One region of the Bradyrhizobium sp. Bra78 genome, then DNA from elsewhere that is predicted to be linked to it. Evidence: predicted binding sites of a transcription regulator. Region 1 holds the regulator's gene; each other region holds the start of a gene.
The links. The regulator LexA, encoded in region 1, represses DNA repair genes until DNA is damaged. The targets are predictions, from matches to a motif close to TGTTCNNNNTGTGTTCNG.

Region 1 (4,498 bases):
GGCGTGTCCTGCGACGAGTCCGGCTGCGTGACGCCGCTCGGCGACGGGCGGTTGGTCGCGCTGGCACTGCGCATCGACGCGTTGGCGGACGATTGCAGCCGGGCCGCGCTTGTGGTGACGGCGCGTCCCGTGCCGCCCGATTGCGCCGCGATGGTGGTCGATCGGCAGCGGCTCGCGAGCCAGGGCGCGCTGGCCCTGACGCAGCGGGGGGACGGCTTTGCGGTTCAGGCGGTGAGGGCGCGAGGTGCGAGCCGCCCCTGGTTGCCGGCCGGCGCCGGCGAAGGTGATTTCGACGGCAGTCTTGCGCCGAAGACGGCTGCGCCCCGCAACCGCGACGCAACGCCGGCGGAGACCGACTTGCAGGCCGACGATTGAACCGATCGGGCAGGGCATGATCCGGAAAAGTGCGAAGCGGTTTTCCGAAAAGGTCATGCTCAAACAAGAACGCTAAAGCGCGATGATGATTCATCGCAATCTCATCGCGCTTTAGAGGTACCAGGCCAGCACGGCTTCGAGCGTGCTGTTGCCGATGACCGGCAAGGCCACCATCCGGCTCAGTCCGGATGCGCAGGCCTCAGAGCCGGCGGCCGAGCCGTCATGCGCGAGCTCGTCGTTGAGCGCGGGCATGCCGGTGGCCCAGGCGCCACCGATGCTGCCTTCGCCCCTGGCGATGGATTTTCCTGCATAGAGCGCGGCGAGGTCGGTCTGCGCACTGCAATCGCCGGCGCGAAAGAACAGCGCCGAGCGGGTCTCGTTCGGAACCCATATCTCGAAGCGTCGCGCGATCGGCGTGGCTTGCGCGGAGAGGAATGTCAGTACCCAGGTATGGTCTACGCCGGTCCGATAGGGAACGCCGACGCCCAGATTGATCCCGACCTTGGCCGCGTCCTCCCAGCGCAGGAAGCTCTTCGCATCGTGCAGGTCCTTGATGATCAGCGGCAGCCCCGCCTTCCAGGTCCGCCCGGGCAGGCCGAAACCGCGCGGAAATTTGGTGTGGCGGGAGTTGAATTCGAACATGTCGGCGGTGCCGTAGTAGCCGTCGACGAGCCCCATCTCGTGGGAGACGTCAGGGTCGTTGTGCCAGAGCTCGATCGCGCCGACATGGGCCTCTTCCTCACCGCAGAACAGCACCATGACGGCCTGGAGGAATTCGCCGGCGAACACGGGCACCGCCACCCCACAGGTGAGGCCGGCTGCGAGGGCCTGATCGGTACGCTTGAAATAGGAGTTGGCGAATTTGGTGAGGATCACGGGGTGGCCGGAGGCCCAAGCCTTGCCGGGAAGGCCCTCGTCATATCCGAAATGCAAGCCTTCGCTGACGGCCTTGAACGCGGACAGCCCTTCGCCGTAGAGGCCGCCACCGAACTCCAGCCGCATGCGCGTCCGGTCCGGCACCCAGAGTTCAACGACGCGAATGAAGGTTTTCATCGAGCATGTCCGCCGTCTCAAGCCTTGACAGCATCGGTCATTTGGCTGTGTGGCGGACGTTCAAAATTCAGGCAGGGCGGCTCAAACTTCGTGCGGCGGGAAAAGCGCAACGGCTTGGTCGATCCGATCGGATTTCGCGGGGCGCAAGCCATACCGTCTCGCCGGCCACGGCCGGCGATGGCAATTCGATCCTGGCCTCCGACCTTGCGGCCGGAAGCGGCTGTGTTCAGCCGATCGGCAGCCGGGTAATCGTCGGCTGTCTGTCGGCAGTGATCTGCGGCTTGTGCTCGCGTTCGCCGGCCGGCTGCTGCGTCACCGGCAGTTGCAGCACGGTTGCGTGCTGGCCTTCAACGAGCTGCGTTACCAGCACGTATTTACCGTCGGGGAATTCGATCGCGTCATGATGGCGATCGGGAATGTGCGGATCGATCTTGCCGAACTTCCCGACGCGGGAATTGATGGTGCGCGTCCAGATCCAGCGATTGTCGTAGCGGACGTTGTCGGCAAAGGCGAGCTCCGTTCCCGGCAGCAGGCAGACGGCAACTGTCGGATCGGCTGCGGACGCAAAGCCGCGCGTGGAGGTGCCGCGGAAGGTTGTCGTGACGATCGTCTCGCCGACTTCGGCGGGGCGCGACGCGACGGCATGCAGGCTGTAGTCACACATCGGGTGCTCCTCTTGCGAAGACAGCGACCCGCGTCTCTTATCGAGGCGCAGGCCTCTATCAGAGTTCAAGCACGCAACGGTCTGCTTGGTTGTAGGCAAATCTGCGGCTGGGATCCGCAGGCCACGATCACATTAACTTTCCCGAATCCAATAGGAACAAAGCCTCTTCCCGTGCATTCTGCAGGCGCGTGTCAGCGCCCTGAGGGGGCCGACCATCCCGAATAATGCCAGCTCGGTTGCGACGGCAGGCGATTGCATTGCGGCCGGCGCGGGCTCGTTCGCTAACCGCCACCTTTGCAGACAGGGCGAGGCGGTTGTGCGGCGGCTTGCGACGCTGATACTGCGATCAGCGCCGCCGCGACTGTGCTCAAGACGATCTGGCGCATGGCTGTTTCCTCGAGCTGCTGAGGCCGCGAAGCGGTGCTGCTTCATGCGGCGTGCCGAGGATGAAGCGCCGGAGGAGGGGCCGGATAATCTGCGCGAAACCAGAAAGACTACCCAGCGGGAGCGGACAATCGTCCGCTCCAATCGTCGATGGCGATCGTTGCTCATGCGAGCGCGGATGCGCCGGATACTTTCCGGTATCAGTATTTCCGGTACAGGCCGATCAGCTTGCCCTGAATCTTCACCCTGTTGGGCGGCAGGATGCGCACCTCATAGGCCGCGTTGGCGGGCTCGAGCGCGATCGAGGCGCCGCGACGGCGGAAGCGCTTGAGCGTCGCTTCCTCGTCGTCGATCAGCGCCACCACGATGTCGCCGGTATCGGCACTCTCGTTGCGCTGGATCAGCGCCATGTCGCCGTCGAGGATGCCGGCCTCGACCATGGAATCGCCGCGCACTTCGAGCGCGTAATGCTCGCCCGAGCCGAGCATGTCAGGCGGTACGCTGATGGTATGGCTGCGGGTTTGCAACGCCTCGATCGGCGTGCCGGCCGCGATGCGGCCCATTACCGGCACGGCAACGGGGCGTTCGCCCTCGTCGGCAGACAGGCTTGAGCTCGCGCGGACCTTGCCGAGGTTGCCCTCGATGACGCTCGGCGTGAAGCCGCGGCGGCTGCCGGCGGCCGCCTGGAGCTCGGGCAGCTTGATGACTTCGATCGCGCGGGCGCGGTTGGGGAGGCGACGGATGAACCCGCGCTCCTCGAGCGCCGTGATCAGGCGGTGGATGCCCGACTTCGAGCGCAAGTCGAGCGCATCCTTCATCTCGTCGAAAGAAGGCGGCACGCCGCTTTCCTTCAGACGTTCACTGATGAACCGCAGAAGCTCGTATTGTTTGCGCGTTAACATCTCGACCTAAGTCCCCCGGTTGATGTCGTTCGATTCCGAGACGCTGAATTCAGCAATATGCCGCGACATGCTCGAAACAAATCATGAACGGACACTATATGTTCGATACATGTTCCGCAACTGCTTAATTTACCGTGAACAGAGCAAAGTTCGCGGAACGCGCATTGGCGGGACGCTCAGACGGGGAGCCGCAACACTTCGCAAGGCGAGCCCGTCTCGGCTTTCGGCGCGAACGGTGCGCGCACGAGAAGTGCCTGTGCCGCAGCGAGATTCGCAAGCAACGAAGAATCTTGATGGCTGACGGGAAGGGCGACGAGCGTGCCGTCGTCGCGCTGCTCCAGACGTGCGCGCAGATAGTCCTCGCGCTGGTCGTTGGCGCCGACGTCGCGGCCGAGCACGGCGCGCTCGCGGTGATGATGAATTGCGGCCCGGCCCGACAACGCGCGAATCAGCGGCACCATGAACAGGAAGGCGCACACATAGGACGACACGGGATTGCCGGGCAGGCCGATCACAGCCATCGCGCCGAGCCGTCCATGCATCATCGGCTTGCCTGGCCGCATCGCGATCTTCCAGAAGGCCATCGCGACGGCTTCGTCCCTCAGCGCCTGCTGGACCAGATCGTGGTCGCCGACCGATGCGCCGCCGGTAGTGATGAGGACGTCTGCGCCGCTCGCGCGCGCGCGGCGGATGCCGGCGGTGGTGGCCTCCAGCGCGTCGGCGGCAATACCGAGGTCGACGGTTTCGGCCCCCTCGCTGCGAGCCAGCGCATGCAGGGCATAGCCGTTGGAATAGACGATCTGGCCGTGACCGGGCGTGGTGCCCGGCATCACCAGCTCGTCGCCGGTGGCGAGGATTGCGATCTTCGGACGGCGGCTGACGGCGAGGTGGGGGTGATTCATCCCGGCGGCGAGCGCGAGGTCGCGCTCGGTGAGCTGGCTGCCCTTGCGCAGGAGCACGTCGCCCTCGCGGAAATCGACGCCCGCGGGGCGGATGTGCCGGCCGGAGATCGCGGCTTCCTTGATCGTGATGCGCTTGCCGTCAGCGACGGTGTCCTCCTGGATCACCACGGCATCCGCGCCATCGGGAACGACGCCGCCGGTGAAGATCCGCACGGCCT
Region 2 (4,498 bases), on a different contig from region 1:
GGTCATCGCCTTCACGGCGGCCTCCAGCGCGCCTTGCACCGACGGCAGCGTCTCCTGCACCTGCCAGCCGAAAAACGGCGCGCCGTCATATTCGATGGTGAGCTTGTAGCGGGGCATCAAGCCAGCCGCATCGGCGGCTTCAGAGGCACACCGCGCAAGAAGTCCACGGCCTGCATGCGCGCCTTGCCTTCGCGCTGGAGCTCGAGGACGCGTATGGCGCCCTCGCCGCAGGCGATCGTCAGTTGGTCGTCGAGCACCGCTCCCGGCGCGCCAAAACCCTTCGCGAGTTCACACCGCAGGATTTTTACGCGCACATTTTCGCTCAGCCCGGCCAGCTCGGCCCAGGCGCCGGGGAACGGCGACAGGCCGTGGATGTGGCGCAGCACCTCGCGCGCCGGCTTCGTCCAGTCGATCCGCGCCTCGGCCTTGTCGATCTTGGCGGCATAGGTCACGCCGTCCTCGCTCTGCTTCCGGAGCTGAAGTCCGCCGCGGGCGAGCGCAGCCATCGCGCGCACCATCAGATCGGCGCCAAGCCGGGACAGACGGTCGTGCAAATCGGCTGCGGTCATGGTGTCGGTGATCGCCAGCCGTTCGGCCATGGCGACGTCGCCGGTGTCGAGGCCGACATCCATCTTCATCACCATGACACCGCTCTCGGCATCGCCCGCCATGATCGCGCGGTTGATGGGAGCTGCGCCACGCCAGCGCGGCAGCAGCGAGGCGTGCAGATTGTAGCAGCCGAGCTTTGGCGCATCGAGGATGACCTGCGGCAGGATCATGCCGTAGGCGACGACGACGGCCGCGTCGGCGTCAAAGGCGCGGAACTGTTCCAGCGCTTCGGGCGTCTTCAACGTCTTCGGCGTCAGCACGGGAACGCCGAGTTTTCGCGCGGCTTCCTCGACGGGGGTCGGCTGCAATTGCAGGCCGCGCCGTCCGCCCGGCTTCGGCGCGCGCGTATAGACCGCCGCAATCTCGTGACCATGCGCGACGAGCTCGAGCAGCGTCGGCACGGAGAAATCGGGCGTGCCCATGAAGATCAGACGGAGGGGCATGACAAGAACTCGATACGTTCCCTCCCCCCTTGCGGGGGAGGGCTAGGGAGGGGGGTGCCACACGACGCGCTCTCTCGGTTTGAGCGCGGGCGCCTTGTTGTTTGCACTCCGCAGATCGGGAGCACCTTTTGCTGGTCTACCCCCTCCCCTGCCCTCCCCCGCAAGGGGGGAGGGAGCAGAGTGGAGTGCCTGGCTACTAATCGCTCACTCCGCCCGCTTGGCGGCCTTCTCGAACTTCTTGATCACGCGGTCGCGCTTGAGCTTCGACAGATAGTCGACGAACAGCACGCCGTTGAGATGGTCGATCTCGTGCTGGATGCAGGTGGCGTAGAGGCCTTCGGCGTCCTCTTCGTGCACCTTGCCGTCGAGATCGGTGAAGCGCACGCGCACCTTGGCAGGCCGCTCGACCTCCTCGTAATATTCGGGGATCGATAGGCAGCCTTCCTCGTAGACCGACAGATCCTCGGAGGAGGCGATGATCTCGGGATTGATGAAGACGCGCGGCTCCGGCTTGGTCTCGCCGTCCTGGTCCGGCTTGGCCAGATCCATGGTGATGAGCCGCAGCGGCCGCGCGATCTGGATCGCCGCCAGGCCGATGCCGGGCGCGTCGTACATGGTTTCGAACATGTCGTCGGCAAGCTTGCGGATCTCCGGCGTGACCTTCTCGATCGGCTTGGAGACCAGACGCAGCTGCTTGTCGGGCAGGATGATGATTTCTCTGAGGGCCATGGCCGCGATTTAAGCTGCGCACCGGATGCGGTCAATCCGGCCGGGAACTCCGTTAACGATCCGCTAACCATAAAACTTCAGGTTTCGTTAACCATGAAAATTAGGGAGTAGTTAACCATAAATGTTCGCTATTCGTTCGTGTCGTCAGGCGAATCGGCTAGAAGGACAGGCATGAACGAGACCATTTTCATGCTCGGCGACTGGCCGGTGCGCACCATCGATGCGCTGATCGGCTTCGGCGTCCTGGTCCTCATCCTGCTGGTGATGATTGCGGTCGTGATCGCGAGGTCAGGGCGGCGCGGCGCGGAACTCGCGATGGCGAATGCCATCCGGGCCGACGAGCTCGAGGAGCGCATCAGCCAGATGCTGCACGCCCAGAGCGAGTCCTCGGGCCGGGTCGATGCCATGACCCAGGCGCTGGCCGGCCGCCAGGCCGAGATGGCGCGCGCGGTCAACGAGCGGCTGGATTCGGTGACCCACCGCGTCGGCCAGTCCATGGAGCACTCTACCCGCAACACCATGGAGAGCCTGCGCGCGCTGCACGAGCGGCTCGGCATCATCGACAGCGCCCACAAGAACCTCACCGACCTCACCACGCAGGTGACGACCTTGCGCGATGTGCTCGCCAACAAGCAGTCGCGCGGCGCCTTCGGACAAGCGCGGATGGAGGCGATCGTCCAGGACGGTCTGCCGAAGGGTGCCTACGAATTCCAGTTCACACTTTCGACCGGCAAGCGGCCCGACTGCGTTGTGTTCCTGCCCGACCAGCGCCCGCTCTGCATCGATGCGAAATTCCCGCTGGAAGCGATGACCGCGCTGCACGACGCCCGCACCGACGAGGAGAAGCGGATCGCGACGCAGCGGCTGCGCAGCGACGTGATGAAGCATGTCAGCGACATCGCGGAAAAATACCTCGTCACCGGCGAGACCCAGGAGATGGCGCTGATGTTCGTGCCGTCGGAATCGGTCTATGCCGAGATCCACGACGGTTTCGACGACGTGATCCAGAAGGCCTACCGCGCCCGCGTGGTGCTGGTGTCGCCCTCGCTGCTGATGCTGGCGATCCAGGTGATGCAGCAGATCATGAAGGACGCGCGCATGCGCGACGCGGCCGACCAGATCCGCACCGAAGTGATCAAGCTCGGCGACGACCTCGGCCGCCTGCGCGACCGCGTGCTGAAACTGCAGAAGCACTTTGCCGACGCCAACGAGGACGTCCGCCAGGTGCTGATCTCCGCCGACAAGATCGAGAAGCGCGCAGGAAGAATCGAGGAGCTCGATTTCAGCAAGACCGATGCGCCCGAAGGCCCGCACCTGGTGGCGACAGGTGCTCCGGAGCTGTTCCCGAGGAAGCTCCAGGCGGGGGAGTGAGGCACTTCCCTCTCCCCCGCAAGAACGGGGCGAGGGAAAGAGGCAGCGCCCCCAGAATCTGCTAACACCACCCCATGACCGCACCCGACGCGACCTCGCCCGCCGGCACCGACGCCCCCGCCACCTCCTGGCGCGACAGCCTTGCCGTTTACCTGCAACCGCGGGTGCTGATCGTGCTGTTCCTCGGCTTCTCCTCCGGGCTGCCGCTGGCGCTGTCAGGATCGACGCTCCTGGTGTGGATGCGGGAGGCCGGGGTCGATCTCAAGACCATCGGGCTATTTGCGCTGGTCGGCACGCCCTACACGCTGAAATTCCTGTGGGCGCCGCTGGTGGATGCGGTGCACGTGCCGCTGTTCACCCGCGCTTTCGGGCGGCGGCGCGGCTGGCTGGTGTTCTCGCAACTGCTGCTGATCATCGCGATCCTGCTGCTGGCGCTCACCGACCCCGCAAGCTCGCCGTTCTACGTCGCGCTGGGCGCGCTGCTGGTCGCGACGATGTCGTCAACGCAGGACATCGTGGTCGACGCCTTCCGCGTCGAAAGCCTCCCGGAGAGCGAGCAGGCCGCCGGCATGGCATCATATGTCGCGGCCTATCGCATCGGCATGCTGGTCTCGACCGCGGGCGCGCTGTTTATCGTCTCGGGCTTCGAGAGCACCGGCATTGCCCGCACGTCGGCCTGGATGTGGGGCTATGTGGTGATGGCGACGATGGTGCTGATCGGGACGATCACAGCGCTCGTCGCAAACGAGCCCGGGCAATCGGTGCGGGCGGAAGCTGCGACAAAGGCCGAGACCGCCTTCGTGCGCGTGCTGCACGCCGCGACCGGCGCCTTCTCGGAATTCCTGACGCGCAAGGACGCACTCGCCGCGCTCGCCTTCGTCGTGCTGTTCAAATTTACCGACGCCTTCTCCGGCACCATGACGGCGCCGTTCGTGATCGACCTCGGCTTCTCCCGAAACGACTATGCGGCGATCGTGAAGGGCGTTGGCCTCGCCGCAACACTGATCGGCGGCTTTGCCGGCGGCTTCGTTGCGCGGCGCTATTCGCTTTCGACCAGCCTCTGGATCGGCGGCGTGGTGCAGGCGCTCGCCAACCTCTCGTTCTCCTGGCTCGCATTCGTCGGCACCAGTCAATGGGCGCTCGCTTTCGCCATCACCTGCGAAAATTTCACCAGCGCCATCGGCACCGTGATCTTCGTCGCCTACCTTTCGGCGCTGTGCCAGAACCCGCTGCACACTGCGACACAATACGCGCTGCTCACCGCGCTTGCGGCGGTCGGGCGGACCTATCTTTCATCAGGCGCCGGCTTCGTGGCGGACACGACGGGCTGGCCGCTGTTCTTCATG
Region 3 (4,498 bases), on a different contig from region 1:
AGCTTCAGCTCCTTCTTCAGGAGGCCGCCATTGGCGTGCGGGTTGGCGCCCATGCGGCGGATGCCTTCGGGCGCCAGTGCCTGGAGCTCGGGGATGAGTGCGCCGCCGGCATCGAACAGCTTTTCCGGCTCGTAGCTGCGCATCCAGTCTTCGAGGATATTCAGATGCGCCGGATTCTCGCGGCAGCCTGCGACCGGCACCTGATGCGCACGCCAGAAGCCTTCGACCTTCTTGCCTTCGACCTCTTTCGGGCCCGTCCAGCCCTTCGGGCTGCGCAGCACGATCATCGGCCAGCGCGGCCGCTCGACGCTGTTGCGGCCGTCGCGGGCGTGCTGCTGGATCGAGCGGATGCTGGCGAACGCGACATCGAGCGCATCGGCCATGGCCTGGTGCATCAGCCTGGGATCGTCGCCCTCGACGAATAGCGGCTCGTGGCCGAGCCCGCGGAACAGGTCGCGGATTTCTTCGTCGCGCATCCGCCCGAGCACAGTCGGGTTGGCGATCTTGTAGCCGTTGAGATGCAGGATCGGCAGCACCGCGCCGTCATGGACGGGATTGAGGAATTTGTTGGAGTGCCAGGAGGCCGCGAGCGGGCCGGTCTCGGCCTCGCCGTCACCAACGACACAGGCGACGATCAGGTCGGGATTGTCGAATGCCGCGCCATAGGCGTGCACCAGCGCGTAGCCAAGCTCGCCGCCTTCGTGGATCGACCCCGGCGTTTCCGGCGCTACGTGGCTCGGAATGCCGCCGGGGAAGGAGAACTGCCGGAACAGCTTGCGCAACCCGTCCGTATCGCGCGCGATATCAGGATAGATCTCGCTGTAGCTGCCCTCGAGATAGGTGTTGGCGACCATGCCCGGCCCGCCATGGCCGGGGCCGCAGACATAGAGCACGCTCAGGTCCAGCGCGCGGATGGCGCGGTTGAGATGGACGTAGATGAAGTTCAGGCCGGGCGTCGTGCCCCAATGGCCGAGCAAACGCGGCTTGATGTGCTCGGGCCGCAAGGGCTCGCGCAGCAGCGGGTTGTCGAGCAGGTAGATTTGCCCGACGGAGAGGTAGTTCGCGGCGCGCCAGTAGCGATCGAGTAGATCGAGGTCGCCGCTCGCCGCGGCCGATTGTCGTTGATTTGTCATGTTCTTGCCGACCTTCACCCAGCGATTGTCACCAACATTGATCTGCGGCGATTGATCCCTGGCCGGCATCAAACGAAATCGACACGACGGGCGTGTTGCGTGAGGTCAAGGACGCCCGCCGCAAATTTAGGCGGCTACTGTGCATGGGGTTGTTTTGCAGTTTTTTGTTTGTGTTCTTGATTTGTTCCTTTGGCGTGCTATCTTGGCTTCATGAGTCCAGCATCCTCTCATGCTCTCAAGCACCCGCCGGTCACGGCGCCCTCCGAGCCGACGGGTGCGCTTTCCGATTTCCCAGAGCTCGCTGTTGCCATCGACAAGCAGCGCAGGCGAGGGCGGGGCGCGCAGTCCAACGCCAGCGGCCGCTATGAGGCCGAGGCCCGCGTCGCCTTCGACGACGGCTGGCAGAGCCTGGAAGAGCTGCCGCCGTTCAAGACCATTGTCGGCGTCGACACCTCGCGCAAGGTGATCACCCGCAACGAATCCCCCGACATCGGCTTCGACCGCTCGATCAATCCCTATCGCGGCTGCGAGCACGGCTGCGTCTATTGCTTCGCGCGGCCGACCCATGCCTATCTCGGCCTGTCCCCGGGGCTCGACTTCGAGTCGAAGCTGTTCGTGAAGCCCGAGGCGCCTTCGCTGCTCGAGAAGGAGCTTGCGGCGCCCGGCTACGAGCCGCGGATGATCGCGATCGGCACCAACACCGATCCCTATCAGCCGATCGAGCGCGAGCGCAAAATCATGCGCGGCATTCTCGAGGTGCTGGAGCGCGCCGGCCATCCCGTCGGCATCGTCACCAAGTCGGCGCTGGTCGTGCGCGACATCGATATTCTCGCGCGCATGGCCAGGCGCAACCTCGCCAAGGTCGGGATCTCCGTCACCTCGCTCGATCCGAAGCTGGCGCGCACCATGGAGCCGCGGGCGTCGACGCCGCCGAAGCGGCTGGAGGCGCTGAAGCAGCTCTCCGAGGCCGGCATCCCGACAACGGTGATGGTCGCGCCCGTGATCCCCGCGCTGAACGACTCCGAGATCGAGCGCATCCTGGATGCCGCCGCCCATGCCGGCGTCAAGGAAGCCTCCTACGTGCTGCTGCGGCTGCCGCTGGAGGTGCGCGACCTCTTCCGCGAATGGCTGATGGCCAACTATCCGGACCGCTACCGCCACGTCTTCACCCTGATCCGCGATATGCGCGGCGGCCGCGACTACGATGCGAAATGGGGCGAGCGGATGAAGGGCACCGGACCGATGGCCTGGACCATCGGCCGCCGCTTCGAGATCGCCTGCGACAGGCTAGGTCTCAACAAGCGGCGCTCTAGGCTGACGACGGACCATTTTGCCAAGCCGAAGCGGAACGGCGATCAGCTCAGCCTGTTCTGAGCGGGAAGTGGACGGAGGCTCAGCGTGAGTCAAAAACTTCCGGCCCCGGTGCCGCGGCTCACCGTCATCACGCTCGGCGTCGGCGACATCCGCGCCAGCATCTCCTTTTACGATGCGCTCGGCTTCTCGCGCCGACTGAAGGCAACTGGCGATGCCGTTGCGTTCTACGATACCGGTGGCCCCGTGCTCGCGCTGTTTCCGTGGTGCGAGCTCGCGGCCGATGCCGAATTGCCGGACCAGCCGAGGCCATCGACCTTCCGAGGCATCACGCTCGCCTGGAACTGTCGCGCGCGCGACGAGGTGGACAGCGTGCTGGCCTTCGCCGTCGACAAGGGAGCGGTGCTGCTGAAGGCCGCACATGAGACCGACTATGGCGGCTATTCCGGCTATTTTGCCGATCCCGACGGCCATCCCTGGGAGGTCGTGGTCGCGCCCGGCATCGAGGTCGGCGAGGACCGGCGGGGGCATCTGGCCGAGTAGGGCGGCTGATCTGAATAACGGGAATTGTCCGAGGTTCCCCGTTGCGCAGGCCATGTCGCTTGCGCACGATCCCGGCCATGATTCGGGACAAGTCCGCCAACAAGCCAGTCAAGAAGGCCGCGCCAAGCTTCCGCCGCGAGCGGGCGCTGATCAAGCGCGGCGTCTGGCCGGTCGCCGGCTGCGACGAGGCCGGCCGCGGGCCGCTCGCCGGTCCCGTGGTGGCGGCCGCGGTAATTCTCGACCCCGACCGCATCCCGCGCGGCATCGACGATTCCAAGCGGCTGACGGCGGAGCAGCGCGAAAGGCTGTTCGACAAGATCTGCGCCACCGCGCAGGTCTCGGTCGCCGTCGCCTCGCGCTCGCGGATCGATCGCGACAACATTCTGCGCGCCTCGCTGTGGGCTCTGAAGCGTGCCGTGGGAGCGCTGCCCGAACCGCCTCGTCACGTCTTCGTCGACGGCCGCGACCGGCTCGACACCTCCTGCGACTGTGAGGCCGTGATCGGCGGCGACGGCATCGTGCTGTCGATCGCAGCGGCCTCGATTATCGCCAAGGTGACGCGGGACCGCCTGATGTGCGCCCTGGCGCAGGACTGCCCCGGCTACGGTTTCGAGCAGCACAAGGGCTACGCCGTTCCCGAGCACCTGGACGCGCTCGACCGCCTCGGTCCCACCGTCCACCACCGCAGCTTCTTTGCCCCGGTCGCGGCGGCGCGTGCCAAGCATATGCCCTGGACGGTCGAGCCCGTGCAGGACCTGTTCACCGTCACCGAAGTCGAGGTGCAGGTGGAGACGAGCGTGGAAGCCGACCTGCCGGCGAATCTCTAGACGAGACGCGGTTGCCACGACGCGCAGCGCCCTTTATCAAAACAGACATGAGCGAATAGAGCCGGCTGGACGGGTTGGCTGCATCTTTCAGGCAATGCATGCGGTTTACCTCCCTGGTCATCGAGCTCATTCGCGCCCGGCCGCGGCTGATCGTGTGGATCGCCGTGCTGCTCCAGGCCGCGATGTGGCTGTTCGTGGCGCTGGTGTTCTACCGCAGCCCGCCCGGCACCCTTGCGACCCTGCTGGCGTTCGGCCGGGAATACCAGGTCGGTACTGATCTGGGCCCGCCCTTGCCGGTCTGGCTCGCCGACATCGCCTATCGCGCCGCCGGTGGCCATATGTTCGGCGTCTATGTCCTGGCCGAGCTCTGCGAGATCGCGACCTTCGTCACGCTCTATCATCTCTCCCGCGCCGTGGTCGGTTCGCAGCAGGCGGTGCTCGCCGTGCTGCTGACCATGACGGTGCTGGCCTTCTCCTCGCCCGCGCTCGACTTCGGCCCCCTGGTGCTGGCGCGGCCGCTCTGGGCGCTGCTGCTGCTGCATTCCTGGCAGATCATCGGCCAGCGCCGCGGCAATGCGTGGTTCGCCTGGTCGATCGAGGCGGGCCTGTTGCTGCTGACGACGCCGGCCGCGATCTTCCTCCTGCTGCTGATCGTCGTCTTCGCGCTCTCGACCGCCGGCGGCC

Region 2: the regulator LexA is predicted to act here: its motif matches at 1,904-1,921, upstream of OC450_RS15225 (DNA recombination protein RmuC).
Region 3: the regulator LexA is predicted to act here: its motif matches at 1,305-1,322, upstream of OC450_RS04750 (PA0069 family radical SAM protein).

The regions. Positions count from the first base shown of each region.
Region 1 is NZ_JALJRE010000010.1:247,342-251,839, forward strand. Features, by position in the region: gene OC450_RS22930 (ComEC/Rec2 family competence protein) at 1-375, shown strand, start outside; gene OC450_RS22935 (GAF domain-containing protein) at 487-1,428, opposite strand; gene OC450_RS22940 (hypothetical protein) at 1,655-2,092, opposite strand; gene lexA (transcriptional repressor LexA) at 2,677-3,378, opposite strand; gene glp (gephyrin-like molybdotransferase Glp) at 3,555-4,498, opposite strand, start outside.
Region 2 is NZ_JALJRE010000006.1:20,694-25,191, reverse strand. Features, by position in the region: gene truA (tRNA pseudouridine(38-40) synthase TruA) at 1-117, opposite strand, end outside; gene fmt (methionyl-tRNA formyltransferase) at 117-1,052, opposite strand; gene def (peptide deformylase) at 1,257-1,781, opposite strand; gene OC450_RS15225 (DNA recombination protein RmuC) at 1,953-3,152, shown strand; gene OC450_RS15220 (AmpG family muropeptide MFS transporter) at 3,227-4,498, shown strand, end outside.
Region 3 is NZ_JALJRE010000002.1:153,829-158,326, forward strand. Features, by position in the region: gene OC450_RS04745 (phosphoketolase) at 1-1,133, opposite strand, end outside; gene OC450_RS04750 (PA0069 family radical SAM protein) at 1,344-2,507, shown strand; gene OC450_RS04755 (VOC family protein) at 2,532-2,987, shown strand; gene OC450_RS04760 (ribonuclease HII) at 3,065-3,814, shown strand; gene OC450_RS04765 (glycosyltransferase family 39 protein) at 3,913-4,498, shown strand, end outside.